Regions from separate parts of the Syntrophomonas erecta subsp. sporosyntropha genome, predicted to be linked through region 1. Evidence: riboswitches for the same ligand, from Rfam matches in the RefSeq annotation. Region 1 holds a riboswitch; each other region holds the start of a gene.
What was found. Region 1 has a riboswitch for molybdenum cofactor ahead of ACZ5Q0_RS08265 (fibronectin type III domain-containing protein). Riboswitches for the same ligand answer to the same signal wherever they lie in the genome.

Region 1 (10,503 bases):
AAGCCAGGTATCTTCCAGCAAATCTTCAGCAAATGTAAAGGTAAAGGCTATATTGTTCCGGGTAAAGCTAGCGTCAACCTCATTTTGCAAAATATTATTTTCGCTATCGAAATCGAGATTGTGAGCATCAGGAGATAGCAATTCGAACTCAAAATTGCCACCGGATGTGGTAGAATTAGGTGCTGTCCACTGGCTGATACTTAATTTATCAGCCGTTACATTACCTGCCGCATCCAATGCTTCTACCCCAAAGGTATACTGGGTAGACCCTTTTAGCTCGGTAACTATATATTCGGTTACATCACCGTTAACATCTGTAATAAGTTCATCATCTTGATAAATATTATATTTAACTACACCTACATTATCAGTAGCAGCGGTCCAATAAAGGGTTACTGATATGTCTTTGATGTTTTTGGTTTGCAACTGGCTGTTTTCTGGCCAGATTGGCTGTACGTTATCAGGTGCAGTTTTGATTTCACCTGCAATTTCTTCTGAAACATTGCCAACCGCATCTAAAGCTACAATTCTTATAGTATATTTGGTTTCACCCTGTAGACCAGTAATTTTATGGGTTGTGCTAGTACCGTCTACAATTACAAAGGCCTCAGTTTCTTCATTCTTATAGAGTTTGTAAGCCGTTACCTGGTAATTATCAGTAGCTTCTGGCCAGGTAATTGTGACATTATCAGAACAAATATCGCTGCAACTAACCTCTGTACCCTCTACCCAGGCAGGGGCTTCATTATCTGCTGCCGGAGTAATTATATTAGCTTCCAGGGCATCGCTAAAGTTGTTCAGGTAGTCGCCAGCTATAACCTTAAATTGATAGCTTTGCTCCAACTCCAAGCCTTCTACGTTATAGGAACGGGTCTCAGCCGGTAAAGTAGCCAGCCATTCTTCCCCTCGGTATACCTTGTACTGGGTAACTGCTACATTATCGGTGGCTTCCGGCCATGTCAGCGTCACCACTGAAGGTGTGATAATCGCTTCCGCCTTTAATCCGGCACCGTCTCCCCAGACCGGAGCAGTCTTATCATCTTTAGCGGTGGTAAATTGCCAGGCCATATCCAGACCAATTTGCTTACTACTCTGAGCAGTCAATTCTTTACCCAGTTTAACAATATAAGTTTCTTCATCTGCCAATTGAATACCGCTCAGATCAAGGGTAAGTACTCCCTTACCTTCTGTATTCTGGTAGATAAAGTTTTCTTCGGTTGTTGTAATGACTGCTTGATCATCGGCCTTGAAGATCGTTATATTATTAGCATAACCGTCAGCTAGAGGTTCTCCGAATTCCCAGGTGAACTTTACCTTTTGCGGATCCTGAGGAATTGTTACCCGGTTTAAAGCACCAGTCAGGCTGTTAAGACTACCCCGGGTATTATCCAGGTTGACCAGGGCAAAAGGAACCTTGCTGCCTGCGGTAGGATTAGTTCCCATGACAAAGGTCAGCTGCGGGTCTCCCTTGGAACCATTTCCGGCCTGGTCAAAGGCTTTAAGGGAAAAAGTATAGGTTTCACCAGGTGACAGTGCCGGGTAGTTGTTAGCGATTCCGGAAGTATTATACTTCGGGTCGTAAATAGCAAAGCGGTTGATAAAACTCCGGTGGTCATTTTCCTCTCCCGGATCAGCATATTCTGTCCAGAGTCCGTCCTTAATTACTACATAGCCTATGACCCCTATATTATCCAGAGCCTCTGACCAGTGTACTTTTACAGTAGTATCAGTAAACTCAGATAGATTAATATAGGTACCTGCCGGCCAGTAGGGAGACTTGAGGTCGGGATCAGGATCACCGGTTCGAACAGAATAGTTAATTCCTGTGCTCCGGTTACCTGCCCCATCCAAAGCATAAACTACATAAGTATAAGTGTTATCGTCAGGTACTAGGATATCGGTATAACTATTGCTATATGCATCCAGGGTCGCGATTAGCGAACCTTCTCGATATACTTCATAACCATATACTGCTACATTATCTGCTGCCCAGGGCCAGGTTAAGGTTGTTCTGGTTTCCCTGATATCATAAACTGTACTGGTATTCCATGAGCCATTATTAGTCCAGTAAGGCGACGTGATATCCCTTTTTCCTGCTATTGTACGGACAGCTACCTCCGGTCCGTCTTTACTGTAGTTGCCGTACTCATCCCGGGCTTCGACTTTGAAAACATAATTGGTTGCCGGAGCCAAACCGATAATATGGTAAGACATAGTAGCAGCATCCAACTCAGCAACTACTGCACCGTTTTTAAGCAGCTGGTAACCGGTAACTGCCAGGTTATCCTGAGCCTGGGTCCAAATTAGGTCCAGGTTATCAGTCAGAATATTATCGGGTACAATTTTACTGCTAGACGGCCAGGTAGGAGGTTCGTTGTCAGTTAAAGGAGTTTTTCCTGTTACCTTTAGACCTTCACTGGCATTACCTTTTGCATCTTTAGCTATCACTGTAAATTCATAATCGGTATTGGGAATTAGATTTTCCACTTTATAGGAAGTGATTTGCCCGCTAACGCTTTTGATAAAGGTGGCACCCTGTAAGATGTCATAACTGCTTACGGCTACATTATCAGTAGCCTCTGGCCAGTTTAATATTACACTGGTGGGGCCAATATTACTTACAATAATTGCTGCATTATCAGGCCAGGTAGGAGCCTCAAAATCATCCCCGGCCGTAATAAAACTGAAAGTAAATATTTTTCCCAATGTATTTAGCCCATTATTAGCCGTGAATTCAGGATCGATTTCCAGGACATACTCAGTTGCCTGGGACATCTGCTCCAGTGTAGCTTCGCGGGGTGCAAATCTCAGCATACGAATCTTGGAGGCATCATCTATCTCCGATTGACCCGTACCACTACCTCCTCCAGTACCGCCCCCTGTGGAAATATAGGTAAAGTCACCGGCAGCAAAAACCCCATCTTCATTACCTACATAAGGTTCAGTACCCAAATCCAGAGTAATTTGCTTTCCGCTGGCTTTTTCCACCAAGGAGATACATTCTAGGTTTTGTCTGAGATTCTTATCCAATCCATTGCCAAAATTCCAGGTTAAAACCAGGTTATCCAAATCCACCGGATAAACCAGTTCATAGTGGTGATAATAGTCACTTTCCCCTTTATCTATGGCTTGGGGTGCAAAATTAAAAACTAGTCCCCCACCACCTGGTGTAACAACCATAGTTTCCAGAGCTGCTCCGGCAAAACCGAGAACATTATAGGGAACTACTTTTAAACTATACTTATGTCCGGCGTTTAAACCACCCAACTCATAATAATTTTGGTTGGGAAGCCGGGCTTCTTCCACGCCATCTACATAAACCCGGTATTCGGCAAAATCAATTTCATCCGCCACCTTCGGCCAGTTAATAACCAGCTCAGTGGGATAAACATTACTGATACTTAGGTTGGCATCCTTCGGCCACTGGGGTACCTGAGCAGCAGTGATGACCGTTGCCGTTAAAGCCTCGCTCTCGTTTTTGGCAAGGTCTACTGCCTTGACGCTAAATTCATATTCTGTATTAGAGTCAAGATCGGTAAACTTGTAGCTTAGAGCCGCAGTCTCTGCAGTCTTTACAATACCGCCCGCTTTGCTGGTGGTAATGATATATTTATCAACTCCAGAAACATCATCGGCTTCCGGCCAGCTTATAGTCAATTCAGATTCGCTTATACCGTCTGCCGATAAAGTTGCGCCATCCGGCCAGGCCGGAGGAGTGCTATCCTGTATACCGGCGGTAGTAAATTTGAAATGGTAGACCTTGTTTAGGTATTGCGGACTATTACCGGCAGTTCTAAATTGCGGGTCGAGGGTAATTTCATACTGTTTTCCTGGTTGCAGTTTATTAGCTAGGTTAATTTCAAAAGAAAAACAGGTTCCACTTATTGAGTAGCAGCACACAATGAAATCACCAGTATTAATGGTAGTTGGCTGTGGCCAGTTATTTGGATTTTGGGGTACTTTTGCAAAATCCTCATCGCTTCCATAATCCAATTCAATTTCCTCTTTATCGCTTAAATTGAAGAGGCGGAACGCTCGGATATTATCTTTAATTGCTGGTAGACCATTATTAAGACCTTTCTTTATATACCAGGTAAAATGATCATTAGCTATATTGATATCACCCTGGTAAGTGTAAAACTTTTCGTAAACGTTTTCACTGTCCGGATTGGCTAATGGTTCAAAAGTATAATTACCGTTAGTTCCGGGCGCGCCTGGTTTAAGCACGAGTGTATTGGGGGCGGTTGTAACCGCCAAACCTTGCAGGAAACTGCCATTCCCTGCCCAAGTTCCACCTACGGCTTCCACCACGATGTCATAACGGTAACTGGATTCCAGTCCTGATACGACATATTCCAGATTTCCCGTACTGACATTGTTCACTACCTTCGTAGTCTCACCGCCTGTAGTATTACTAACCGTTACCTTATATTCACTGGCATCCGCAGCTTCCGGCCAACTCACCTTGAAACTGATATTAGTAACATCGCTGATAATCAGTTCGGCTGGACCTGAAGCCTCCATCGGTTGGAAGTTGTTAAGGTTAGGGATTTCATTTACTTTATCCGTCTCCAGCTCCAGATCCGGGGTTCCCAATTCGGTGTTCTCTGGCGATGAGGTAGTACCTTCGGCAGGAACATCAGCCTCAATATTACCCGGCTCTGGCTCCAGCGGGGGTTCCAATCCGGTGTTTTCTGGAGATGGGGTAGTACCCTCGGCAGGAACATCAGCCTCAATATTACCCGGCTCTGGCTCCAGCGGGGGTTCCAATCCGGTGTTTTCTGGAGATGGGGTAGTACCCTCGGCAGGAACATCAGCCTCAACATTACCGGGCTCTGGTTCCAGCGGGAGTTCCGCTTCAGTGTTCCCCGGCAATGAGGTAGTACCTTCTCCAGGGATGTCACTGTCGGCTGTTTCACCTGTATTAGTGTTAACAGCTTCATAAACACTATCTAGTACATTTGCATCATCTGTTGTTCCTTCTGCTGCAAGTTCTAACAACTCATTTGTCAGTCCTTCCGTATCGCTGGCCTGCACAAGCGGTACGGAAAAAACCATGGACAGCATAAATACCAACGCTGTCAATATGGCGATTTTAGACTTGGTTGAGCCTCTTAAACGCAATTCTTATTCGCCTCCCAATCTTTTTTAATGGAATAAAGATTTTAAAGTACTTATCTACCTCCAATCTTGTGTAAGTTTTAATTAAACCTCCTTTCCTCTTCAGGGATTTAACGTAATAAAAAAACCCGGCACAAGGAGTGCCGGGTCTGGATAGACTGGTACAAACAAGCAGCGACTAAGACTATAAAAAAAGCGAGTCCAGTGAAAATAGACTCGCTCCGAATTTCATTCGGAATACGGCTCTCCTTTCCACATTGGGAGGCACGTCCGTTTCCCGACGTACCCTAACGGCTTGAAGCCATGGCTTTTTGCTTTAGGCCTTTAAGCTCGGAGAAGTAATTTCAAATTTTTTATTTATATGGACAGATATTCATCTTTATAACAATATACGACACAATAGAAATAATTCCTGCTTAGGTAAAATTTCAAAAATTACAAAAATATGATTTATATAAAGTGGGCCTAAGCTGGAGTGCTAAATACCAGGTATTATTCTGTGGCCTAAAGGAAAAGACGGTATATGTTGATTATAGTGCGGATTGGAGTCAGGATTATAGGGGCGGGTAGGATATTGTAAGTTAAAGGAAGTTAGCCTTACGTGATTTTCTAACTACTTTCATATTTAGTTGAGAAAAGATTGAGAAGGAAGTGCTTTTCTTTTGCAGAAAACTGTAGAGAAAAATAAAAAAACTCTTAAAATTGCCTGGCTAGCAATCTCAAGAGTTGTTAATTCCTATGGTGCCAAAGGTGGGACTCGAACCCACACGCCTTGCGGCACACGATTTTGAGTCGCGCTCGTCTGCCAATTCCGACACTCTGGCAAGATTTCCTTTACTTATAACGCAAAGATAATTATAATGTGCGGGAGGAAAGTTGTCAAGGGACCACTGTTTTAAGTTACTGTAGGATTAAGCGGATAAGCTCCGCAATAAAATATATGCCAACCTCATGCTGATCTAAATATAGGCGAGGTTAGTGGTCTTTTTTGTCAAATGGCCTGTAACAATATTATTACACAAATAGGCTAAACTATAGTTTGGCGGGGCAATTAAAATGTGGTAGGTATAAGGTAAAGCTTTCTTAGCTAAAGATAAATTACTGGTAAAGTAAGTCGAAGTCCACATGATTATCCACTTAAGCCGTTTGATACATATTATGCAAGAAGAAGGCAGTACTGATTCGAAAGGATTTGTTCCCAAGATGACGAATCAAATGTAGTATAAAGACAAAACTAACGACCCTAATACTTTTATCTAATCCCCACAAATCCCCTGAGATTAACTTTTCTAATTATTTTCTTACATTAGGTGCTGCTAGATGGGAATATATTGATGGGATCGTAAAGAAGGGAACATGGCTAGAAGTCCGGGTAGGGTTATTACAGTAGCCGGACTATAATATCAAGCCTCTATTGCACCGTACTGGGGAGAAGGGCTAATTAATATACATTAGGTTTTTTAAAAGGACCTAATACTTTTCAAACTAGGAGAAGTATAATTATGACAATGGAAGAACAGCTAATCAAGCAAAGCCTGCAAGGAGATACGGCCGCTTTTGAGGAACTGGTCACTCAATACCAAAACAAAATATACACTCTGGCTTTTCGCTATATGGGAAATGAAGAAGATGCCTATGATATGACTCAGGAGGCCTTCCTTAAGGCTTACCGAGCTTTAAGGTCATTTAAAGGGAATTCCAGCTTTGGTACCTGGCTTTACCGGGTAGCTACTAATGTTTGTTTAGATGAATTACGCCGGCGAAAACGACGAGTACCCACCTTGTCTTTAGATGAACCAGTAGCCACAAGAGATGGGGATGAGTTTGAAAAAGAGATACCTGACACATCTCCTACGGCCGACATATTATATGAACGAAAAGAGTTTTTCCAATACATACAGGAACTACTAGATGAAATGAAACCTGAACATAAGACGGCCATAATTCTCAGAGATATGATGGAATTAAGTTATGATGAAATAGCAGAGGTCCTGGATTGTTCCAGCGGAACAGTCAAGTCTAGGTTGAGCCGGGCCAGGTCAGCTTTAAGAAAAAAAATCTTAGAGAGGGAACTTTTACCTTAAACGCCTCGTCCAAACAAAACGAGGAGGAACGGTGTATGAAATGCGAACAGGTCAGGGATTTACTATCACCCTATATAGATAAGATGACTAATGACAGGGAAACCCAGGCGGTGGAGGAGCATCTGGCCACCTGTGCCAACTGCACCCATGATCTGGAGCAGCTTCGTCTGATTCAATCCCTGCTGTCTAAGGTGAATACACCGTCACTGCCGGAGTCCTTTAGTCAGGACTTTCATCGCCGTCTTTTACAGGAAAATAAACGAATTATTAAAACTCGTGACCTGCAAAAACCTCGTCACCGGGGATGGATAGCAGCTGGGGTAGCGGTATTGGCACTGGCTTTAGGTATTTATGCCAGTAGTTTTCTGCCGGCGGGAACCATAGCTTCCATTTGGCAGGATAAAGAAGATACTAATAAATCTGCACCGTCAGTAGCTGTGGAAGATATTATACAAAGGATTCAGATGTGGAGTAATCAGGAGACTTCCACCCCATCAGAAGAAATGACGGATGATGAGAAACTAGATAGTTCAGATAATGGTACTAAGCCAAAAGTGGCTAAACCTGCCGGGGGAGAAAAAAAAGTTGCCGATCTATATGAAACTAGTATTAAAGTACAGGATGTCAATAGTTCAATTAAGCAGATAAAAGAGATCGCTGAGGCTAACGGGGCTGGGGTGGTATTAGCTCCAGAGGGTAATGGTATAGTAGGGACTTCTACTGAACACAGCCGGGAGGTTGCTTTAAAGGTGAGCCCTGCCCAGGCTGATAATATCATGCTGGAACTGCAAAAAATTGGTGAGGTTACTTCGCCTACCGTCAGCAAGGTAGAACTTACCCAGGAATATAACCAGCTACAGGAAGAGATTAAAGAGGTAGAAGGCCAGGTACACTCTTTACAGGATAAGAAGAATCCTGGTGAAGAAGACCAGGTTCATTTAGAAGAGAGCCAAAACCGCTTAAAAGCTCTCCAGAATAAAAAAGCAAGTCTGGAACAGGATATGAATCTGGTTACGGTAAAGGTTTTGCTAAACCAGGAACCAGTTACACACAACTAGCTGAAAACGCTCGTGGTCAGGGATAATTGCCCTGACCTATTTATATAGCTTTATATAAGCCATATGGCCGCCGGAAAGGCTTCCCCATTATTAACCTAATAGGCTGGGCGGTTAAAAAACATATAAGGGGTATAATAAAATGGGCAGGGAATAGCTTCCTGCCCATTGAATTTTATATACATCATATACATCACTATCGGATTTTAGAGATAAAGACTATTCACAATGTAGTGCAGCCGGGGCAAACAACAAAAAGGAACTTTGCCGGTGTTGCATAGATAAATAATTAATTGAGGTGGAGTATTAATGTCCAAAACCAGGTTCATGCTAATCGATGGCAACAGCCTTTTATATCGTGCTTTTTATGCCCTACCCCTGTTACACAACCGGGAGGGTATCTACACTAATGGGGTATATGGCTTTTTAACCATGTTAAACCGAGTGTTAAGCGAGCAAAATCCTACCCATATCTTGGTGGCTTTTGATAAAGACAAAAAAACCTTTCGTACCGAAATGTTTACCCAGTATAAAGCCAACCGGGCCACCGCCCCTGATGAATTACAGGGACAGTTTGGCTTATTGCGGGAAGTTTTAACTGCCTTAAATATTGATTATCTGGAACTACAGGGATATGAAGCTGATGATATTATCGGCACGTTGAGTAAAAAAGCTGAGGAAGATGGAATAGAAACCGTTATTGTTACTGGAGATAGTGATACCCTACAACTAGTTTCCGATACTACTGCGGTTATGATGACCCGTAAAGGAATTACGGAAATCGACCATTATGATACAGCTGCCGTGAAGAAAAGGTATGAGGTTGACCCGCCAGGCCTTATAGAGATAAAGGCTCTGATGGGAGATGCTTCCGATAACATACCGGGAGTACCAGGAGTAGGAATTAAGACGGCTACAAAACTTATTAAGGAATATGGTACTCTGGAGAATTTATACAAAAACCTGGCCCAGGTTAGTGGTAAAAAACTGGTGGAACGATTGCAGGAAAACCGGGAACTAGCTTTTTTAAGCCGGGAGCTAGGGACTATTATTCGCGATATCGACATACCTTGCAATCTGGAAGATTACCAGGTTAAAGAACCGGATTACCATAACCTGCGCCAGTTATATCAAAGACTGGAGTTTAGCAGTCTACTACAGGCATTAGAACAGCAGGGTGTGGATACCGGGGAAGAGTATGTAGAAAAAGAAATTCCGGTAGTCAAGCTAGGTAGTGAGGAGATAACAGCTGAATTTATAGCTTCGATAGAAGATCAACAGGAAGTAGCCCTGCTAGTGAAGGCTGATTATCATCATCCTATGTGGGCTAAGCTCCAGGATATTTATCTGGAGAAAGGAAAAACCGTCTATCATTTGGAGATCGGGGAAAAATCCCTGTATAGATTAGAATGGCTGCGTCCCTTGTTAGAAAAAGGTTCTATTAAAAAATACCTGCATAATGCTAAATTTGCTCAGGTTTTATTAAAACGCTACGGGGTGGAGCTGGATGGGATTAAGGGAGATACCATGCTGGCTGCCTATGTTGATGATCCAACTTTTGCGGGTGAGGAATTGGCAGCAGTTTTAGCTAAATACCTGACTATAAGTATTGATCCGGCTGATCCGGTTCTGTTAACTGCCCATATCCGCTCCCTCTATGAGGCCATTTACCAGGGGCTATCAGACCAGCAAAGGGATCTGCTCCAGCAGGTGGAACTGCCTCTGTCTTCGGTACTTAGCGAAATGCAGTTTACCGGGGTTAAGGTGGAACGTGACACCTTAAGCATCATTGCGGAAGAATTAGAAACCGGGATTCATAATAGTGAGCAGCGTATCTTTGAGCTGGCCGGACAGGAGTTTAATATAAATTCTCCTAAACAGCTTGGCAAAGTCCTATTTGAAGACCTGGGACTACCAGTTATAAAGAAAACTAAGACTGGTTATGCCACTGGGGCGGAAATATTAGAGGAGTTATTTGAAGAACATGAGATTATTTCTTATATTCTCTATTACCGGCAGGTGACCAAATTAAAATCCACCTATGTGGACGCCTTACAGGAACTTATTCATCCGGATACCGGCCGGGTACATACCATTCTTAAACAGGCCCAGACTGCTACTGGCAGGCTGTCCAGTGTGGAGCCTAACCTGCAAAACATTCCCATTAAGGATGAAGAAGGGCGGCGTATTCGCAAGGCATTTACTACCAGCGGGGAAGAATGGATAATGGTATCGGCTGACTA
Region 2 (10,503 bases), 950 kb from region 1:
TATCATAACAACAGCATCCCAAAAGTGAATAGTATAACAGAGTTTGAGTAGCACGGCAGGTAAGATACCACGCCACAACCACATGGGAAAACCGGTTATCACCAGCAGGATACAACCCATGATAACCAACCATCCCAGCAGTTTTTGACCGGCATTATATTTATCCTGAGGTGGTACATAACCATGGAGAAAAGGTAGGTAACCACCCATAGTTTTAAGCCACTGGATATCGTTTTTGGTAAATGTCGAAATAGTATCGATAAATTTGGCAAATCTTTCAAAGTTAAGTAGAATATAAATGGCGGGGCCGGCCGCAAAAACTACTCCAGCCCACCTGTGCACCAGTGAGGCATTGGCTGCCCCGCCAAATATATTGCTTATTCCATTCAGATCAAAGTAAAATCCAATACCGGTTAGTCCCAAAAGCAGGAAGCAGATTAGATGAATCCAGTGCATAGTGCGAGTTTGCTCACCATGTTTTAAAACTTTGCCTTGAATGTCACTCATTTTCTTCCCCCCCTATACAGCATTTTTAAGCGTATGCTGCTGCAGTTCTTCAATCAACCCCGGGATATCTTTACCATACCTGGTATGGAGCAGGTGATGGGCTTTTTCACTTACTGGCTTCACTTCTCCGGGGGATAGGAAATCTTTATACAGCTGGATAATTTCTGGATTTTCATGAGATTTTCTTATAGCCATTTTTTCATCCAGACTGTAAAGTCCCGCCGCCCTTTCAGAAATGTAGTCGGAACTGGCGGCAAAAACGTCTACCCCAATTTTGGCCATGACACCTGCAAATATTGCTGTTACGGCCAGCATACCAGTACCTTTAACAAACTGCCTTCTGGTAATACCAGCTTTTTCGGAAAATATGCTCATTCTAATCCCCCCCTCAGTAGGTGTCTCTTCTTATCGGTTGTCCACCGCCGTTAATGCAACCACCGGGACAATTCATGACTTCAATGAAATGATAGTTACTACGTCCATTAAGAACATCTTCTATAATGTTGTCTACATGTTTGATACCGGTTACAATGCAGACATTAACTGGAATTACTTTACCAAGTTGTTTAACCGGGATTTCTACCGTGGCTTCCCGTACGGGCTGCATGCCTCTAACAGCTTTAAATTCAACTTTATCGAGGATTTCACCGCTTAAAAGTTCGTAAGCGGTACGTAAAGCCGCTTCCATAACCCCACCAGTCGCTCCGAAAATAGTAGCTGCACCAGTTGATAATCCAATAAAACGATCAGCTTTTTCATTTGGTAAAGAAAGGAAATCAATTCCAGCTTCTTTTATCATTTGGGCTAGTTCGCGGGTGGTAATCACTGCATCAACATCCTGAAAACCGCTGGCTATCATTTCCGGCCGGCTGCATTCGTATTTTTTAGCGGTACAGGGCATTACCGACACTACGAATATATCGGTCGGGTTAACCCCCAGCTTTTCTGGTAAATAAGTTTTAGCAATAGGGCCAAACATTTGCTGTGGAGATTTGGCCGAAGATATGTAGGGCAATATACGGGGAAATTTATCTTCGGCATATTTGATCCAGGCTGGACAACAAGATGTGAACTGGGGTAGAGGCCCTATGTCTTCATATCCTTCAACCCCCAGGGCGTTAAAAACCCGGTAAATGAGTTCGGTGCCTTCTTCCATGATAGTAAGGTCGGCAGTAAATTCGGTATCAAAAACCTGGTCAAATCCTAGTTTTCTTAGGGCAGCATACATTTTTTCCTTTACATTAGTGCCGGGAGGTTGTCCGAATTCTTCCCCCAAAGCCACCCTAACTGCAGGGGCTTCCTGTACCACTACAGTTTTGCGCGGATCTTTAAGAGCCTGTTTGACCTGTTCTACCATACTGATATCTTCTATGGCCCCGAATGGACAGCTTATCAGACATTGTCCGCAATTAATACATTTACCCACATTAATCTGGTGCTTCTGGCCTAAGGTACCACTGATAGCACCAGTAGGGCAAATGAAGGAACAATGGTCACAAGCTTTACATTGGCTTGTAACCTTGATAATGCCCTCACTGACTACTGTGTTCAAATCAATCCCTCCCCATTGTGTAGTCTATCAGGCTATTTTTGATAAACTATGTCACCTCCTTGTTAATGATTTTATCCTAGACTTCGGGGGAAAATAACTTCCCCCGCTAGTGGAGGATCTTATTATATGTTCCGGGATTATTTATAAGTAAAATTAATCCCGGTGATTTTTAAAAGGTACCCGCTTGCGGGGATGCAAGCGGGAAGAAAAAGATTGGGATTGAATAAAAAATAGTCGCATCTGGTAAAAAAGACACGACTATTTATTACCTGTTTTAAGCAGGTTGGTCATATCTCCTTTCCAAAACACGGGAGGCACAACCGTTTCCAGGTGCACCCATCGGCCCAAAAACCATAGCCTATAGCCACAGGCTCAGAGGCTCGGAGAATTATTAAATTATAAATTAAAATAAGGACAGCACGTTTTGCAAAAAGAGCATACGAAAGCTGTCCTTTTATTTCCTCTTTTACTCCTTTCCAAAACACGGGAGGCACAACCGTTTCCAGGTGTACCCATCGGCCCAAAAACCATAACTTATCGCCACAGGTTTAAAGGGCTCGGAGTTTATATTTAGTTTGGATAAGTTTAGCATAAATGGTACTATTAATCAACACTTTTTGGCAATATTTATGATAGCTAATCTTTTTGGTTCCTGCCGTATCTTAAATAAAAAGCAGTTTTGCAAACGTTTGCCCGCAGCTTCTTGCTATCAACTCCTATATATTAACCTATGTTCTTTTGAACAATTAATGCATCTTTTCATCTGGATGCATAGATATAAAATATATAGCCCTATTAGAAGGGGAGAAAGGCAAAGTAAGGGGTTAGGCAAAACCTTCCCACCAAAGGTAATTTAAGGGCTGCTTAAGAAAGGGATTTCCTTTTTTAGCAGCCCTTTGTTAATGAAATATTCCAATTAAACTGGATTTCATTATAAACTAATAGTATGTATAGAAAATCCCCAACCGGGGAGGGGAGTGGTACCAGGTTTAAAATGAGGGGAATCATGACTTATAAAAGGGGAGGCGAAAATAATGGACCAACTCATACAGGTATGTGGTGACCCTACAGTAGATTGGTTTAGAATCCATAACGAAGATATCATTGTACGAGGCGGAGTATATTACTGGAAAAAACAAAATGAGGTTTCCAGGGTACGATTAAGTTCAAATCCAGGGGGAACCGCCATGATCCTCCGATTGCTAAATGAAATGATTTCTGAAAAATTGGCTAGAGTTGAAGGAGTAACCATAGATGAGGAGTTACTGAATAGACCTAAGGATAATAATATAACGACCTCCTGGACAGTGTGGAAGGATTTTGTTAACCCAGGTTTTGTCCATAGCTCTTTTCGTTTAGAAAAATGGCTTGAATTTGAACCAGGTAACTGGGATTATGCTTCGGCAAAGCTAAATGGCTATCCAGATTTATTAATAATTCATGATAGTGATCTGGGCTTTCGTAATAATAAAGAGGGATGGCCGGAGGTTTTATCTGACGATTCCGGAGAAAAACTACCTGGTGATATTATATATAAACTAGGTCAATATAATGATGATCCTAGCAATCCTTTGCTTGCTAGGATTGCTGAATTAGGGTTAGCAGATAAAACCACCATATTAACTACTTTAAGCGACCTGCGTTCCTGTGCTGTCAAGATAGGAATATCATTGTCATGGGAAAGGATGCTAGACGAGGTAGTTACGGCTGTATTCAGTACGCAGTGTCCTTTTGTTGACCAGGAAGGTAAACATTTAAAATATAAACAGGTTATTGTTAGTATTGGTGCTAGTGGGGCTGTAATTGTCGGCAAGGATAAAAGCACCTTAATTTTTGATCGCAGTGGCCAGGAAGGTGATTTTGCCAGCCTGTTTCCCGGACAAATTATGGGTTACAACACATGTTTAGTAGGGGCACTGGCGGCTGACTGGGCTCAAAACCCGGAAACAATAAATTGGACCCAGGCGACCTGTACTGGAGTTAAATTAGCTCGTAAACTTCATGTTCTTGGTTATGAAGTTATCGAGTGCGATGGAAATAAACATCTGCAATTCCCGGGTAAAGCCATTGCTAAAACCTACTGGGAGTTAAGATCTACTGAAAAGAAAAAAGAAAGTGTGCTCTATAAGCAGATTGGTGATTTGGGAACCTTTACTCTGGAAAACCATATCCTAACCAGTAAATTGAATCGGGACAATTGGACTATTCTGGAAGAAACTTTACTAAAACAACAGCAAGCTGAAGGATTCTCACACGATCCGCAGAGCGCTGTCAATGAATGTGCCAGAGACATTGTTATTAAAGGAGCCCTGGAAGCCCTAGCTGATGTTCCCATCGAAACAATCGGTGCCTGGTCCAGTGCAGACCGGCAGGAAATAGAAGGGGTACGCAGCGTAAATAATGCCATGAAGGATTATCTGGGAATAAAGAATCCGGAGTTACCCCTTTGTGTTGCGGTATTTGGGCCTCCCGGATCAGGTAAATCTTTTGTGGTGAAAGAAATAGCCAAAGGGCTGGGTATAGCGGAAGATGCTCAGTTAACATTTAACCTTTCTCAATTTGAGTCTTACGAAGAGCTGCAGACCGCCTTTCATCAGGTACGAGATCTTAATTTAAAAGGCAAACTGCCTTTGGTATTCTGGGATGAGTTTGATACACCTTGTGCCGGACAGCCCTTAGGATGGTTACGCTATTTCCTGGCTCCCATGCAGGATGGAGTATTTACTGATCAGGGAGTTTCTCATCCTTTGGGTGGCGGTATTCATGTTTTTGCAGGTGCCACTAGATATTCTTTTCAAGATTTTCAAATGGGAGACAACCTGGAGGATCGTAATGCTAAAAAGCCAGACTTTATCAGTCGATTACGTGCCTATATAAACATCAAAGGAATCAACGGAGATCCGAACACAGTGGAAGATAGGCTTTACACGATCCGCAGGGCCTTTATTTTAAGACAATACCTGGATACTTATGCCCCTCAGATTAAAACCGATGATGAGTTTGAAATCGAAGCCGGCGTTCTGGATGCTTTCTTAAGGGTAACTAAGTATTCTCATGGTGCCCGGTCAATGGAAAATCTGATTAAAATGAGCAGTATAGCTGATAAACGTAAATTTGAATTATCATGTTTACCACCTGATCATATTTTAGGAATGCATGTAAATGTTAAAGAATTTAATGATTTAACCTATTTAGGACACCGAGAAATGCTCAGAATCGGTGTTGTAGGACATACCAAGCTGGATCAAAGCCAGATAGCTAAATTAGAGCAAGCCGTAGATAAAGTGATTGGTTTTATCGAAAATCGTGTACCCAAGCACTATATGACAGTTTACTCTTCATTAGCAAAGGGAGCTGACCGTATGGTAACCCGTCAGTTATTAAACCGGAAAGCATCCCAGTTAATAGCGATATTGCCGATTTCTAAGGATAAGTATATAGATGATTTTGGCCCATCTGACGATTATCGTGTCGATAGTGAGGGAGCAGCACTACGGCAGGAATTTAAGTACTGGTTATCACAGCGAGCCATTGAAGTTATTGAAATGTCTCCTTCACCTACCCGCTGGGCTGCATACCTTAAGGCCGGGCACTTTATTGCTGAACAAAGTGATATTCTAATTGCAGTATGGGACGGGCAAAAGCACCAGAATTCAGTTATCGCCCCAATTGTCGATAGAGCCGAACAACTCAATAAACCTATTTGCCATATCTGGGCAGATAACTACAAAGCAGGTCCCCCCCAGACCAGTATAGGACTAAAGCTCGGAGAAACAACCTACAAGAATTTCTAAAAAAAGGAAGCAAAGGGGCGGTCCCTTTGCTTCCTTTCCTTAGTATTTATAAATATTTATACTGCCTTTTTAATCGCAGCTGCATTTTGTACCGTTTTTGATTCATCTTTGGATAGGAACCATCCTGCTACAGCGATAGTTATTAAAACTAACCAGAAAGTTATTTTCCAAACTGGTGAATGGGGTATAGTAGGGGATAGGACATGTAATCCTGGGTGGGCCAGCGAATGAATTGCCAGTTTAACCCCCACCCATCCTACAATTAGATATGCAGTAGTTTCTAATCCTGGTTTTTGTTTTAGCAGGCTTATTATATATGTAGCAGCAAATCTTACACAAATGAGACCTATAAAACCACCTATAAAGGCGACTAAGAATTGAGCACCATCCATACCGCCAATGTTAGGCAGATTTGTAACCGGAAGGCTAACCACTAATGCTATAGCAGCTAGAATAGAATCTACAGCAAAGGCTATATCAGCCAGTTCAACCCTTAATACCGTTCCCCATAAGCCAGGGGCTTTTTTAGATCTACATTTAGTTTCATCCTTAGCATCACCGGGTTTATTATCTTTAATATGACTTTTATAAATATGACTAACAGCGATAAACAATAAGTATGCTGCTCCTATAGCTTGGATTTCCCATAGATCAACTAGGTAGGAGATAACAAAAAGAGAGGTAAAGCGAAATACAAATGCTCCAGCCAGTCCATAGAACAATGCTTTTTTAGTTTGTTCATCAGGTAAATGCTTAACCATAACCGCCATTACTAAAGCATTATCAGCAGCTAATAAACCTTCTAAGGCAATGATTATTAACAATGACCAACCATATTGAAATAATAAAGCCGATTCCATTATATAGCCTCCTTACAACTAGCTAAATTGTTTAGTAGGAACAAAAAACGGCCCTCCATTTCTGTGCAAAATAAAAAAACCTATGGCACTACATAAGAATGTGCCATAGGTCTCGTTTAGCAAAATAAATACTTTGCCCGATAATACCAGACAAAAAATTGACGAGATTGTTGATATTATCCGCTGAACTACTCCCCTATGTTCTTTTGTTATAATAAACCAAATTTTTGTTATTTTCAATAGGGTACTATTTTTTAATTGAATCCACATTAAGCGGGTCGGTTAACAATCAACTATATCTGTCTTTATTTATAGATTTCCCACGTCTAAAGATCGGCATTTTCAATAAGTAATGTCACTAAAGCACCTTACTAATACTTTTACCCGCGACAATTTTTTAACCTAGTGAGCGGCTGACTGTTTCAGGCTAGGTGGACTTAGAAAATTTTGTATAATGATCTTCGGCTTATGATAAGATTATGATAATATATTTTAAAATTGAAAAGGAGGATTTTCATCTATGATTCTGACAACTACACCTGGTATAGAAGGCCAAACCATCCGTGAATATATGGGCCTGGTGGCTGGTGAAGCCATTATGGGCGCCAATGTAGTTAGGGATATATTTGCTAGTATCACCGACATTGTAGGGGGACGCTCCGGTGCTTACGAAACCAAACTAAGCGAAGCCCGCCGGATTGCTATTGATGAAATGACCGATAAGGCCCGTCGGCTAGGGGCCAATGCTGTGGTAGGTATTGACCTTGATTACGAAGTAATCCGAGACGGGATGCTGATGGTATCCGCCAGCGGTACTGCAGTGAAAGTCGGTTAAGTTGCCAAAACAGGTTGCCGTATTATATATATACCAATGCTCAGCTCGAAGAAATTATTGCACTAATGCCGGAAACATGTCAGGAATTAATGCAGATTAAAGGTTTTGGAGAAAAGAAATGCAGTAAATACGGAGATGCTATTATAAATATTGTTAATAAATTTAAATAAAAACCAGATTAAACGTGATGGTGCCATAAACCACCTACTAAATCCACTGGCAAGTTTTTCCGGCAAGTGTGTTCATTGCCCAATACTCCCTTAATTAACCTATCTTGGATTAATACTGGTAGAATTTTCAACTAGCCATACGGTAATATATTCAGTTAATTTAAGGAAAAGGAGGTATGGCTATGAAAAAAATTCTAGTACCTGTTATAGCCCTTTTTCTTATCCTGGTACCCATACATAGTCTCAAGGCTGAGACAAATCAGGTATGTTCATCCCAGGGTACACGGCTGGTATTAAGGAGCGATTTATGTCGTTCAAGAAGTACCAGTGTCAAGCACCAATTCCCGACTATACGGATCCCAAGATGGGATAATGCTGATCAAAAGAGTGTAAGAGTAATCTACAACAGCAGAGGGAAAACATTGACCCGGGTTCCTTCACAAACAGTACCGGTGCCAAAGCAACCGACTTTTCAACCGAGTCCGGTTCCTGCAAAACCGGCACCTGTATCGACACAACCCTTGGCTCCAACACCTGCACCCGAGCCAACTCCGGCACCAGCACAGGAACCGGCAAATTTCTCTGCTATGCAAAAAGAGATGCTGGGTTACATAAATGCGGAAAGGGCATCTGCCAATTTGCCTTCGTTAACCCTGGACCAAAAGCTATGCCAGGGAGCCTATCTCAAGTCACGCGATATGGCAGTTAACGGATATTTCAGTCACACTTCACCGACCTATGGTAGTCCCTTTGAAATGATGAAAAGTCAGGGTATTACCTATAGGACAGCAGGGGAGAATATAGCTAAAAACACTAGTGTAAAAGGTGCCCATAATGCATTTATGAATTCAGCAGGTCATAAAGCCAATATTCTTAACCCGGGATTCGGTAAATTAGGGTTGGGTTTTTACCAGGAAGGACAGTATTTGTATGTTACCCAATGGTTTACAAACTAAAACTTATGAGCGGTAACTAAAAGGGAAAAAATCAGGGGGCAGTTTTGAAGCAAAATTGCCTCCTGATTTTATTACCAATGCTATGCCAGAGAGCCTATCTTCAAATCCTGGGACATAGCATTAATAGCGTTTTCAGCCACAAGTCACCGGCTCATGACAGTTGTCTTTAGATAACAAAAAGGGCGAACATAGCAAAAAGCTAGCGTTAAAATGCCCAAAATGCATTTTTAAGATGCGGTAGGTTTAATGCCAGGGTGGCCAGCTTTATAAAAGGGTATTGGTAGGGCTATTTTTAAGAATAACTAAATATCCAGCTAAATACTTATTTTAACCGCCAATATTGACCGGCTTAAACCCAGTTGATATTTCTTCTGCCTTCATAGTATCTAGGTAACCTGTAGCCTTAAGGGTATCCCACACCTTTATAGCAGTATACAATTCTACTCGAGTCTCCATTTGCGAAAGATCGACATTTAAAATCTGTTCAATTTTGTTCATCCGGTAGTAAAGAGTATTAACATGAATAAAGAGGCTGTCAGCGGTTGATTTGATATTTACGCATGAATCAAGTAATTGCCGTAATGTAGGCAGTAACTCACCTTCATTTTTACAATCATGTTCAACTAATAAACCTATCCTTTGTAAACAATAATCTTTGATGGCATGAACATCCTGGGAGAAAACACCATAATACACTCCTAAATCTGAAAACTTTTGAATTAGACTATTTTTACCGGTTAAATGAATAAGAGCAACAGTTATGCGAGCCTCATGGTAGCTTTTTAATATATTACTAAGCGGGTAGATTTGTCCTATGCCAATACAAATCCTAATTCTAAAGCGTTCCTCAACCATTACTTTATAATTAGTAATATTTTGCGGCAAAACAGCCTTAAGGTTGTGCCATTCTTTATCTCCCTCATAAACAGGAATTAGCATAATTAGACATTCATTACCTATAACCGGGATTATGTCATAGCCTTCTTTTTTAAAAAACTCATTAGAATATGACTTAAGCAGATGCCAATCAATTTCATCATACGCAGATTCTTTACGGACTAATAAAGCAAAATAGGATTCATAGATATTTAAATTTCGTTCACTTAATTGGAGAATATCTTCCATGCTAGAGGTACTTTGGCCTAAAAAGTATTGTTGAAGAGCTTTCTCGAAGGATTTTTTGTTTTTGTTCAATTTACAGAAGTAACACTTTATAGCTAATCTCGTTACTCTAAGAACCGAGAGGTAAGAAAAAATCTGGGGTTCGCGGCCTTTAACTACAACATATGCACTAGAGTTATTATAGTTAATACGATAATAAAGTGTTTTGCTTTTTTTATTAAAATAATACTCTCTACGCTTAGCTTGACCGGGAATATTGATAAAGAAATCATCAACACTAATATGACAATCACTTATCTCCGGATAATAAATACGCCCATTATAATCAGCAATTATTATAGACGTTTCCAGAGTTGATTCAAGATATGATGCAACAAAAGCTAAACCTTGGTCTAATACTCCTTCTATTAAAATATATAGGTTTTGGGGTTTATTAGACATTATGCCACCTCTTTTGCTTAATCATATTAGCCTAAGTAATTGCAAGAAACCGGACTGACCCCCTAATATTGTACAAAAACTCTTAATGTCTGGCTGATACTTAGAATTTGAAAATTTATATAAACTGGCTTTGCCAGGATCATTATTATACCCTTACAGACTGGATTTTTAAGGATTTCTGCTGTAACAGGTGGTACGCTTCATTTGGAGTATGATATTTCAAACTGGAATGAATCCGCACTGCGTTGTAGTCTTTTATGAATTGG
Region 3 (10,503 bases), 210 kb from region 1:
ATAACTCCAAACTACCAATAAAAAATAAAAGAGTAAACAAAGTTGTTTTTGTAGGCCGCTTATCACCAGAAAAAGGTTTGGATTTATTACTTAATGCCTGGAAGGCTCTTAGAACAAAAGAAGTTAACTTAGTTATTATTGGTGATGGACCTGAGGAAAAAGTACTTAAAAAACAATTTAGCGATTTAAATAATGTTGAGTGGAAGGGTTGGTGTAACAAAGAACAGATATTTAAGGAAATGGCAACTGCAAAGTTTTTAATTATGCCATCACGCTGGTATGAAACATTTGGTTTGGTTATTATTGAAGCATTTTCGGTAGGATTACCTGTTATAGTTCCGAATCATGCGGGATTTCCTGAAATAGTAAAAGAAAACGAAACAGGATACTTATTTACACCTAATAGTATTGAATCACTAAAGGATAAGTTAATTGTTGCTATAGATTTAGGGGCTGAAGAGTGGCAGGTAATGAGCCAACGGGCCCGTGCTGAATATGAGGCGAAATATACGCCGCAGATAAACTATGAAATACTAATGAATATATATGAAGATGTTATTAGAAAAAAACGGGTTAATAAGAGGTAAGAAGAGTGAGATCTTTATGCATTCTGATTTATGGTCTTAACTATTATCCTGAACCTACCGGAACGGGTAAATATACAGGGGAGATGGCTGCCTGGTTAGCTAGTAGAGGACATCACGTTGATGCTATTGTTGCTCCACCTTTTTATCCTGCCTGGCAGTTAAGTGAAGATTATAAAGGGCTAAAATTTTTTCAAGAAAAAATAAATGGGGTGAACGTGTACCGCACCCCTCTTTATATTCCTGAGCCTGATAAAATTTCCGGAAAAACGCGTATTTATCATGAAACTAGCTTTTCGAAGAATGCGGCCAGATGGTGGTTTAGCAAGGGAATTAATAAAAAATATGATGTAATGATAGCAATTTGTCCTCCTTTACAAATTGGAGTTTATCCGTGGATATTTAGTAGTTTGCGTAAAATACCCTGGGTTTTCCATATACAAGACTTGCAGGTAGATGCAGCGTTCCGACTTGGTATTCTCAAGTCTGGTGTAGCTGGTAATGCCCTTTATAAAGTGGAGAGTTTTTTGCTTTCTAAAGCTTCTCGGGTTTCTACTATTACTGAAGCGATGAAAAAACGAATAGTTGCTAAAGGAATACCAGAGGAAAAGGTATGGTTATTCCCTAATTGGTCTGATATTAATTTTATAAAGCCAATGCCACGGGAAAATTCCTTTAGGAAAGAGCTGGGATTAAACCAGGATATGTGTGTATTAATGTATGCGGGAAACATGGGCGAAAAGCAGGGGCTAGAGCTAATATTAGATGCAGCAAACAGTCTTCGTGAAGATAAGCGTTTAAAGTTTATTCTTATTGGCTCAGGGGCTGCACGTGGACGTCTTGAAAGTAAGGCAAAAAAATTGAATCTGACTAGTGTATCATTTTTACCTGTTCAGCCCTGGGAACGTGTTCCAGAAATGCTTGCAGCCGGTGATATACACTTAGTAGTGCAAAAGAGGGAGGCAGCAGATATTGTTATGCCTTCAAAGCTTACTAATATACTAGCGGCGGGGAAGCCCTCTGTGGCTACTGCTGATCCGGGTACTGCTCTTTATGAAACATTAAGTAACCATAAGGCTGGTGTAGTAGTACCTCCTGAGAATACCGAATTATTTGTATCAGGTTTAGTGCAGCTAATTGATTCACCTGAACTAAGGGAAGAGATGGGGAAAAACGCACGCAATTATGCTGAACAATATATAGATAAAGAACAAATTCTTTTAGATTTTGAAAAAAAACTTTATTCCTTGGTTAGGGAAAGGGGCTAAAAAGTTGAATAAAAAAGCATTAATTACCGGAATTACTGGCCAGGACGGATCTTATCTAGCTGAGTTTCTGTTAAATAAGGGGTATGAAGTACATGGCATTATTCGTAGAGCTTCGACTTTTAACACTGATAGAATAGATCATATTTACAAAGACCCTCATGAAGATCAGGTAGAGTTGTTTCTACACTATGGAGATCTTACTGATGGTACAGGCTTACGTACCATACTGGAAAAGGTCCAACCTGATGAGGTATATAACCTTGCGGCGCAGTCCCATGTTAAAGTATCTTTTGAAATGCCTGAGTATACAGTCGATTCAGTTGCCATGGGAACACTACGTTTATTAGAAGCAATAAGAGATTACCAGCAGCGTGTTGGGAAGCAGGTTAAATTATATCAGGCAAGTTCTTCAGAAATGTTTGGAGCGGCAAAACCACCACAATCGGAACTTACCCCATTTTATCCGCGCAGTCCTTATGCATGTGCCAAAGTATATGCTTATTGGCAAGTGGTTAATTACCGGGAAGCGTATAATATTTTCGCATGTAATGGTATTTTATTTAATCATGAGTCACCCCGACGCGGGGAAACATTTGTAACGAGAAAAATTACTCGTGCGGCAACTCGGATAAAAATGGGATTGCAGGATAAACTTTATCTGGGAAATTTAGATGCTAAAAGGGACTGGGGTTATGCTGGAGATTATGTGCAAGCTATGTGGCTGATGCTTCAGCAAGAAACTCCTGACGATTATGCAATTGCTACCGGAAAAACTCATTCAGTGAGGCAATTTGTAGAAAAAGTATTCGCGCATTTAGGCCTAAACTGGGAGAATTACGTGGTAATTGATCCTCGTTACTTTCGCCCTACTGAAGTAGATGCTTTATTAGGAGATGCCAGTAAGGCAAGGCAAAAGCTAGGGTGGGAACCTAAAGTTGATCTGGACCAATTAGTAGATATGATGGTTGAACATGATCTAGAGCTTGCCAAACAGGAACGAACCCTGAAAGATGCCGGATTTAATATTGTACAGCGGGGTGTAGCGAATGGATAGAGATGCGAAAATTTACGTAGCAGGTCACCAAGGACTGGTCGGATCAGCCATTCTAAGAAAACTAACTAGTGAAGGTTATACTTCTATTCTTACAAAATCCCATAGCGAATTAGATTTAACAGATTCAGCGGCAACTTTTGATTTTTTTAATAGGCAGCACCCGGAGTATGTTTTTTTAGCTGCGGCCAAGGTAGGAGGAATACTTGCTAATAACACATATCCGGCGAATTTTATTAGAGAGAATCTTTTAATAGAAACTAATGTAATTGATTCGGCCTATCGTTTTGGAGTTAAAAAATTACTGTTTTTGGGTTCATCCTGCATCTATCCGAAATTTGCTAAGCAACCTATAAAAGAAGATAGTTTATTAAGCGGTATTCTGGAGGAAACCAATGAAGCCTATGCTATTGCCAAAATTGCCGGGATAAAAATGTGTCAGGCCTATAATAAACAGTACAAGGCTAATTTTATCAGTGTTATGCCGACTAATTTATATGGGCCGGGCGATAACTTTGATTTAGAATCGTCACATGTTTTACCTGCTTTAATACGTAAATTTCACGAAGCTAAATTACATAATCAAAAATGTGTTACAGTTTGGGGGACGGGAACACCCAGGCGTGAGTTCTTACATGTTGATGATTTATCAGATGCTTGCGTTTTCTTAATGAAGAATTATGATAGTCCTGAAATTATAAATATTGGGTGCGGGAAAGACATTACTATTAAAGAACTAGCAGAACTAGTTAAAAATATAGTAGGATATACAGGCTCAATAGTGTTTGATGATAGTAAACCAGACGGCACGCCTAGAAAGCTATTAGATGTCAGTAGATTATACAGTTTAGGATGGCAACCTAAAATTTCTTTAGAAGAAGGAATCAGATCAACTTATAAGTGGTTTACAGACAATTACAATGGATAACACTAAAAATAATGTTAAAGTTAAAGATTTATTAATCAATACTACTATTATCTCCGCCGGCACCACCACCAGCAAAATTCTAGGCTTTATCCGTGAAGTAGCCATCGCTGCTTTTTTCGGTGCCTCATATTATGTGGATGCCTATTTAGTAGCTCTGATCATTCCTCAGATGCTGTTTTCTGTAGTAGGGGGATCGCTAACTACTACAGTTATACCCCTTATAACTGAATACAAAGAAAAAGAAGGACGCAAATCTGTTCTCAGCCTGGTTAATTCGGTTACTACTTTTATGGCGGTTCTGATAGCCATAATAATTTTGCTGGGGGAGCTTTTTGGTGATATTTTAGTGAATTTAGTTGCCCCTGGGTTTAGTGGACCGGCACATTCTTTGGCCGTAGACTTAAGTAGGATTATGTTTCCCATGATGCTATTTATGGGTTTAATGGGGATGGGAACCGGAATCCTGCAGAGCCAGCGGCGCTTTTTTTATCCGGCTTTTATCGGTATACCTAACAACCTAATAATAATAGCTTCCATATTTATCCTGGGAGGGGCCTGGGGGATAAAAGGTCTGGCTGTGGGCACTCTGGTAGGGGCTATCAGCCAGTGGCTTTTTCAGGTACCAGATCTGCGTCGGGCTGGGTTTAGATACCAACCAGAAATAAACTTTTCTCACTCAGGTTTTCGTAAAATGGGTTTATTAATTTTGCCGGTTATTGTAGGGAGCGGAGCTGGTCAGATTAATCTACTAGTTGACCGTATGTTGGCTTCTGGCTTAGTGGAAGGAAGTATTGCTGCTCTTAATTATGCCACTAAGCTTAATGGTATGGTTTACGGTATCATTGCGGTAGCGGTAGCCAGCGCTATATACCCCGAGTTAGCTCAATCAGCCGTTGTTAAAGATAGCAAAACCTTTCTAAGCTCGTTGATACGTTCTTTGAATGGTTTGTTACTAATAATTATGCCTATTACGGTAGGAATCATTATTTTAAAAGATCCGGTGGTGCGGATAGTGTTCCAGCGCGGAGCGTTTGACGAGGCGGCAGCAACGTTAACTGCTTTTGCGTTGCTTTTTTATGCTCTGGGGCTACCGGCGATGTGTCTTAGGGAGATTGTTTTCCGGGCTTTTTATTCCTTACAGGATACTAAGACTCCTATGTTTATTGGATTGGGGACCGTAGCTTTAAATATAATACTTAACATTATTTTGGTGAGATATTTGGCCCATGGGGGTTTGGCCTTGGCAACGTCTATAACCTTTTGTATTAGCTTTCTGGTACTTATGTGGTATTTGCGAAAAAAGATTGAACATATACAGGGGAAAAATCTGATTATAACTGGTTTAAAAATAGTAACTGCTGCGGGAGTCATGGGAGTATGTGTGTATTACCTTTACAATGTACTGCAAGGGTTTTCCACGATAAGTTTCAAATGGGATTTAATCAATTTCATCATATGCAGTCTGGTGGGGGCAGTAGTATATTTTATAATCATAAAACTACTCAGAATCGAAGAAATGGAATGGATAATTAATAAGGTGTGTATGAAGCTGGGAAGATAAGTTGCGGGAGGGAGAGTTTAATGATCTCAGTAGTCCTGGCCGGTGGGCGGGGAGTTAGATTGTGGCCGGAAAGTACTGATAGCCGGCCTAAGCAATTATGTGATTTTTTTGGGCAGGGTAGCCTGCTGGTTATGACCTTGCAGAGACTAAAACCACTAGGTACGGTTATAGTAGTTTGTGGTCAGGATCAGGAAGGATTAATCAAAGATGATGTTAGTCATTTAGATGCGAAGATCCTGTCGGAACCGGTAGGCCGGAATACTGCTCCAGCAGTTGGTTTAGTCCTGTCGCAAAAGCTAATTGATAATAAAGAAGTAATTGGAGTTTTTCCAGCTGATCATTACATAAAAGATGATGACGAGTTTTGCCGGGTGGTGAGAAAGGCGGAAGAACTTGCCCGGAAAGGGTTTCTGGTTACCATAGGTATAAAACCTGAAAGGCCGGAGACCGGGTATGGATATATAGAACGTGATGCGGGTAAAGAATCTTATCGAGTAAAAGCATTTCATGAAAAGCCGGACCAGCAAACTGCGGAGCATTATATTAAAGCAGGCAATTATTATTGGAATGCGGGAATATTTTTAGCTACCGCCGAGGTATGGGGAAACCTTGTGGAAAAACATCTGCCCCAATTATTTAAGAACATTGCCAAGGGTAACGATGATTATCTAAATGCTTATCCGAGTTTTCCAAGTATTTCGATTGATTATGGTATAGCTGAAAAGTGTAGTAATATGGCAGTCATAGTAGGTGATTTCGGCTGGAATGATATCGGAAGCTGGGAGTCACTGGCGGAAGTATTGGAGAAAGACGAAAACGGCAATTCCGTAAATGGAAATGCTTTAGTTGTAGATAGCTCCGGTTGCCTGGTACGCACCAATGGCAAGAAGGTAGTTGTGTTCGGACTTAATGATATAGTTGTAGTGGAATGTGAGGATACAGTTCTAGTGTGTCCTAAGAGAAAATCACAGGATATCAAAAGGTTGGTCGAAATGATTGAACCAAATAAATCCTGTCTATAACAGCTCTTTGCTTTTCCTCGGGTAAAGTTAAACTATATGGCAGATTGCAAGATTTGATCAAATTGTGTAGTTTATCGCTAAGATTGGGAATGTTAGTAGGCCGGGACTTTTTTAGCATCTCCGGGCCTGGTCAGAGTATCTAATTCTGCCAACGAAAGATCCCGGAATAATATCCTCCAATGTCGGGAAATAAAGATTAATGATAAATTTATTCTTATATTGCATTATTTTGATTTTACGTTTAGAATTGTATACAAATAGATTGTGCAGTAAAATTACATAGAACTTTTCCGAACTTAAGAGCCTAAAGCAATGCCATGGGTTTTAAGTCGTTAGGGTACGTCGGGAAACGGACGTGCCTCCCATTGTGGAAAGGAGAAGCCGTACTTCGAATAATTCTTGGGGCGAGTCTGTTTTCACATGACTCGCTTTTTTGTATTTTTGTTCGCTGCATATTACACTACACACATAAACCACTTCTTTTTGATATATTTGTGACACATCCTTATAGCATATCTTTAAACATATCTTTGTAATATATTTGAAATAACTATTCAGACCCGGCGCTGCTTTTCGCCGGGTTTTTTAATGGACCTTAAAACTAAAAATTACCTATTATCTGTCTATGGCAAAATAAAAATACATTTTTGAAACCAAGAATGATAAAGTGTCGGATTTATACACTTTCCGACCAGATTGTAAGGAATTGGGGAAGGGAGGCTGGCCTATAAGTGGGAGCATATTAACAAAATCACCTGCCGTACTTTGTGAAACTAGGGAAAGGAGTGTTTTGGATAGTGCTAATTAGGAAAAAAGGTTTAGGCAAATTAGCTTTATGTTTAATGCTAAGTCTAATCCTGGGCTTAAGCGGGCTGGTAATGCCTGCAGCGGCTTATGCGGTTGATGAAATACCGGTAGCAGCGTTATCTGAAATCGAGGATGTGCTGGATTATCAGTTACTAGCAGATCCCGTTATAAACGCTGATATTAATGAAAGCATGGATCAGCCTGTGGATCCTAGTCTTAGTGATGAAGGGGACGGGAGTTTAGCCAGTGATGATGTAGTAGATGGCAAAGACCCAAAGGTGGAAGATAATACAGTTTCCAGCTATGACATTGCTCCCGAGCCTAAGACGGTTTCCGGTGCTGGCGATTCTGAGGAACTAGTTGAGACTACGGGTGATTCTGATGCTAGTGGGGCTCTTGAAGCAGAACCCCAGACAGGGGCATCAGATGTAAGCATCACAACAAATAACGGATTTGAAGAGGATGCTGAACTGATCTCTACTAATTCCCATGACTTAATAATGCCTGCAGCTGCTGGTTACGAGGTTAAGATAATCGGGGATGGGGTCGAAAATCCTATCACTTTAACCAAGGACGATTTGGAGCAAATGGAGCAGGTGTTTTCAACTTACAGTTCGATAAACACCTGGCCGACCAAGAAATGGTATACGGCAGAAGGAGTTAAGCTAGCGGATCTTTTGGATATGGCTGGAATTAAACCTGAAGCCAAGTTAATAACAGTTAAATCAACTGATGGTTATAAGATGACATTCACTCGTAAAGAACTGTTGACCGATCATCGTTACTATTATCCTGGGCTTAAGGAAAACGCCCCATATGACGGCTCAATACCAGGTTCACCGGACTCTGCGGTCAAAGTTGATACCATTTTGGCCTTACAAAGTATAGACAGCGAAAACCCAGAGTACATGAGTGATCAAGTTGCACCTTTGCTAGTTTTTGGACAGCGGTGGGTTACGGAACAGACTAATCATGCTTTTGCAAAGTATGTAGGTACAATTGAAGTTTCTACTGCAACTCCGGAAAAATGGGCTAACCCGACGGCGACACCAGCCAGCGGAACTGTAGCAGCAGGTACCGGGGTAAAACTGAGTAGTCCTAATAATGATGCTGATAAAGTTCATTATACCACCGATGGCAGTAATCCTACTTATAAAAGTCCCATGTATAATTGGATTGCTTCTCGCTGGTGGTCATCCCGGGAAGATGTCCTGGATGAAATAAATCATCCGATTGAAATAAATGAGGACACGACCATTAAGGCGGTAGTAATTGGTATAGGTAAGGACGACAGCGATATTGTTAGTCTTGATTACAAGGTAGCAGCGCCGGAACCAATAGTATTTACCGTTGGCGGGAATGCTGTGGAGGCATCCTATACTATGGCTGACTTAAAAGCTATGCCTGCAACCATAAATATTTATGGGAATAAATCCTGTAAAGGTGTTGCTTTACCGGATCTGCTGGAGGCCTTGAATATCAATGATAACACCTGGACAGTAAAGGTTATTATGAAAGACTCTCCTAATGGTGTTACCCTTCCAGCTTTCGATGAGTCTGCCAGTGATTATCTGCTTACCTATGAGATCGACGGCGAGGCCATCGTAGTCGATGGTAGTAATTTAACTCCTTTACGTATGTACTTTGATGTCAATAATAGCAAAATGAATTACAAGCATGTAACTGGTCTTACAGTTACTAAACCGGAAAGTGCTAATCCCCCGGTATTGGTAGCCGCTACAACTGATAACACGGTGGGCAACTCCATAGTAATCACCTTTGCAGATGATGAAACCTGGAGAACAGCGGTTACTGAAGTTAAGGTGAATGGTACTATACTGGCCAGCGATAAATATACAGTAGCCGAAGGTAAGCTTACCTTTGATGCTAGTATCTTTGAAGCTGCCGGAGATTATACCATTACTGTCAAGGCAACTGCTTACCAGGATGCCACTGTAACGCAGACGATGGTAGAATCAGCGGAATCTAATATACCACCAACTTTGACTGCAAGTACCAGTGGTAACACTGTAGGTAACCCCATACGGATTTTCTTTACTGATGATCCGGAGTGGAGGAACGCTATTACGGAGGTAAGCATCGATGGTACAAAACTTGATGCTGAGCAATACAAGGTGACCACCGGTAAGATCAGTATTATAGCGGGATTGTTTACAGAGGTTAAAGTTTTTAATATTACTGTTAAAGCCAACGGTTACAAAGATGCTAGCGTAATGCAGGAGATAGAGGCAAGACCCATGTGTTTTGTAACCGAAGGAAAGGGTAACATGGTTTATGTGAGTGGAAGGAATAACCATACAGTAGCAATTAAAAACGATGGTACGGTATGGGCCTGGGGCGATGGACAGGGAGGCATGCTAGGAGATGGTGAAAAGGAAAGCAGAACTGTTCCGGATCAGGTCTACGGCTTGACAGAGGTTAAGATGGTTGCAACTGGTGATAATCATACACTGGCCCTCAAGAACGATGGCACGGTATGGGCCTGGGGTTACAATTTAAGTGGCCGGCTTGGCGATGGAACCAAGATAAATAGTTCTGTTCCAGTTCAAGTTATTACCGATTCGGCAACTGGTACCGCATTGACAGATGTACAGATGATTGCGGCTGGGGATGGCTATTCTGTAGCCCTTAAAAATGATGGGACGGTATGGACCTGGGGTAACAACGGGTACGGTAAGTTAGGTGATGGTACTACACAAACAAGTATCTTACCGGTTCAAGTTACTGACCTGACGAACGTCAAAACAATTGCTACCGGGAAGGAACATTCTGTTGCCCTTAAAAATGATGGTACAGTATGGACCTGGGGTAGAAATAATTTTGGACAGTTAGGTAATGGTCTTAGCGGTTCGTCCGAAAGAAGTACTATACCGGTTCAGGTTATGATTGATCCAGAAACAAATACTCCGCTGACAGATGTCAAGGCAATTGCAGCTGGTATGAGGTTGTCTTTCGCCATTAAGAATGATGGTACAGTATGGGGTTGGGGTGCAAGTTATGATGGTAAGTTAGGCCCGGCTGGTCCTGATGGTTGGAATGCTCATAGCTGTGTGCCGATTCAGGTTATCGGATTGACGGATACTAAAATGGTTGCTGCGGGGGAAAACCATGGTATCAGCATGAAAAATGATGGGACTGTCTGGGTCTGGGGTTATAACAATTATGGTGGGTTTGGAATCGAAGGGTTGCAATCTAGTTCCATGCCCGTTCAACTATGTGAACCAGCTGATCTCACCATGATAAATGCCGGATACTTCCATT

Region 2: it holds a riboswitch for molybdenum cofactor, as region 1 does, so the genes downstream of both, ACZ5Q0_RS12820 ([FeFe] hydrogenase, group A) here and ACZ5Q0_RS08265 (fibronectin type III domain-containing protein) in region 1, are expected to answer to the same signal.
Region 3: it holds a riboswitch for molybdenum cofactor, as region 1 does, so the genes downstream of both, ACZ5Q0_RS09280 (RCC1 domain-containing protein) here and ACZ5Q0_RS08265 (fibronectin type III domain-containing protein) in region 1, are expected to answer to the same signal.

What each region holds. Positions count from the first base shown of each region.
Region 1 is NZ_AP042459.1:1,685,343-1,695,845, forward strand. Features, by position in the region: gene ACZ5Q0_RS08265 (fibronectin type III domain-containing protein) at 1-5,124, opposite strand, end outside; molybdenum cofactor riboswitch at 5,351-5,469, opposite strand; tRNA gene ACZ5Q0_RS08270 (tRNA-Leu) at 5,861-5,945, opposite strand; gene ACZ5Q0_RS08275 (RNA polymerase sigma factor) at 6,624-7,205, shown strand; gene ACZ5Q0_RS08280 (zf-HC2 domain-containing protein) at 7,241-8,263, shown strand; gene polA (DNA polymerase I) at 8,570-10,503, shown strand, end outside.
Region 2 is NZ_AP042459.1:2,632,640-2,643,142, reverse strand. Features, by position in the region: gene ACZ5Q0_RS12830 (formate dehydrogenase subunit gamma) at 1-507, opposite strand, end outside; gene ACZ5Q0_RS12825 (iron hydrogenase small subunit) at 520-882, opposite strand; gene ACZ5Q0_RS12820 ([FeFe] hydrogenase, group A) at 896-2,059, opposite strand; molybdenum cofactor riboswitch at 2,337-2,457, opposite strand; molybdenum cofactor riboswitch at 2,513-2,634, opposite strand; gene ACZ5Q0_RS12815 (AAA family ATPase) at 3,094-5,853, shown strand; gene ACZ5Q0_RS12810 (TerC family protein) at 5,910-6,713, opposite strand; gene ACZ5Q0_RS12805 (YbjQ family protein) at 7,234-7,548, shown strand; gene ACZ5Q0_RS12800 (HRDC domain-containing protein) at 7,563-7,718, shown strand; gene ACZ5Q0_RS12795 (CAP domain-containing protein) at 7,901-8,674, shown strand; gene ACZ5Q0_RS12790 (PucR family transcriptional regulator) at 9,002-10,237, opposite strand; gene ACZ5Q0_RS12785 (IS3 family transposase) at 10,383-10,503, opposite strand, start outside.
Region 3 is NZ_AP042459.1:1,895,472-1,905,974, forward strand. Features, by position in the region: gene ACZ5Q0_RS09250 (glycosyltransferase family 4 protein) at 1-587, shown strand, start outside; gene ACZ5Q0_RS09255 (WcaI family glycosyltransferase) at 593-1,852, shown strand; gene gmd (GDP-mannose 4,6-dehydratase) at 1,857-2,906, shown strand; gene fcl (GDP-L-fucose synthase) at 2,899-3,831, shown strand; gene murJ (murein biosynthesis integral membrane protein MurJ) at 3,824-5,392, shown strand; gene ACZ5Q0_RS09275 (mannose-1-phosphate guanylyltransferase) at 5,413-6,414, shown strand; molybdenum cofactor riboswitch at 6,691-6,808, shown strand; gene ACZ5Q0_RS09280 (RCC1 domain-containing protein) at 7,182-10,503, shown strand, end outside.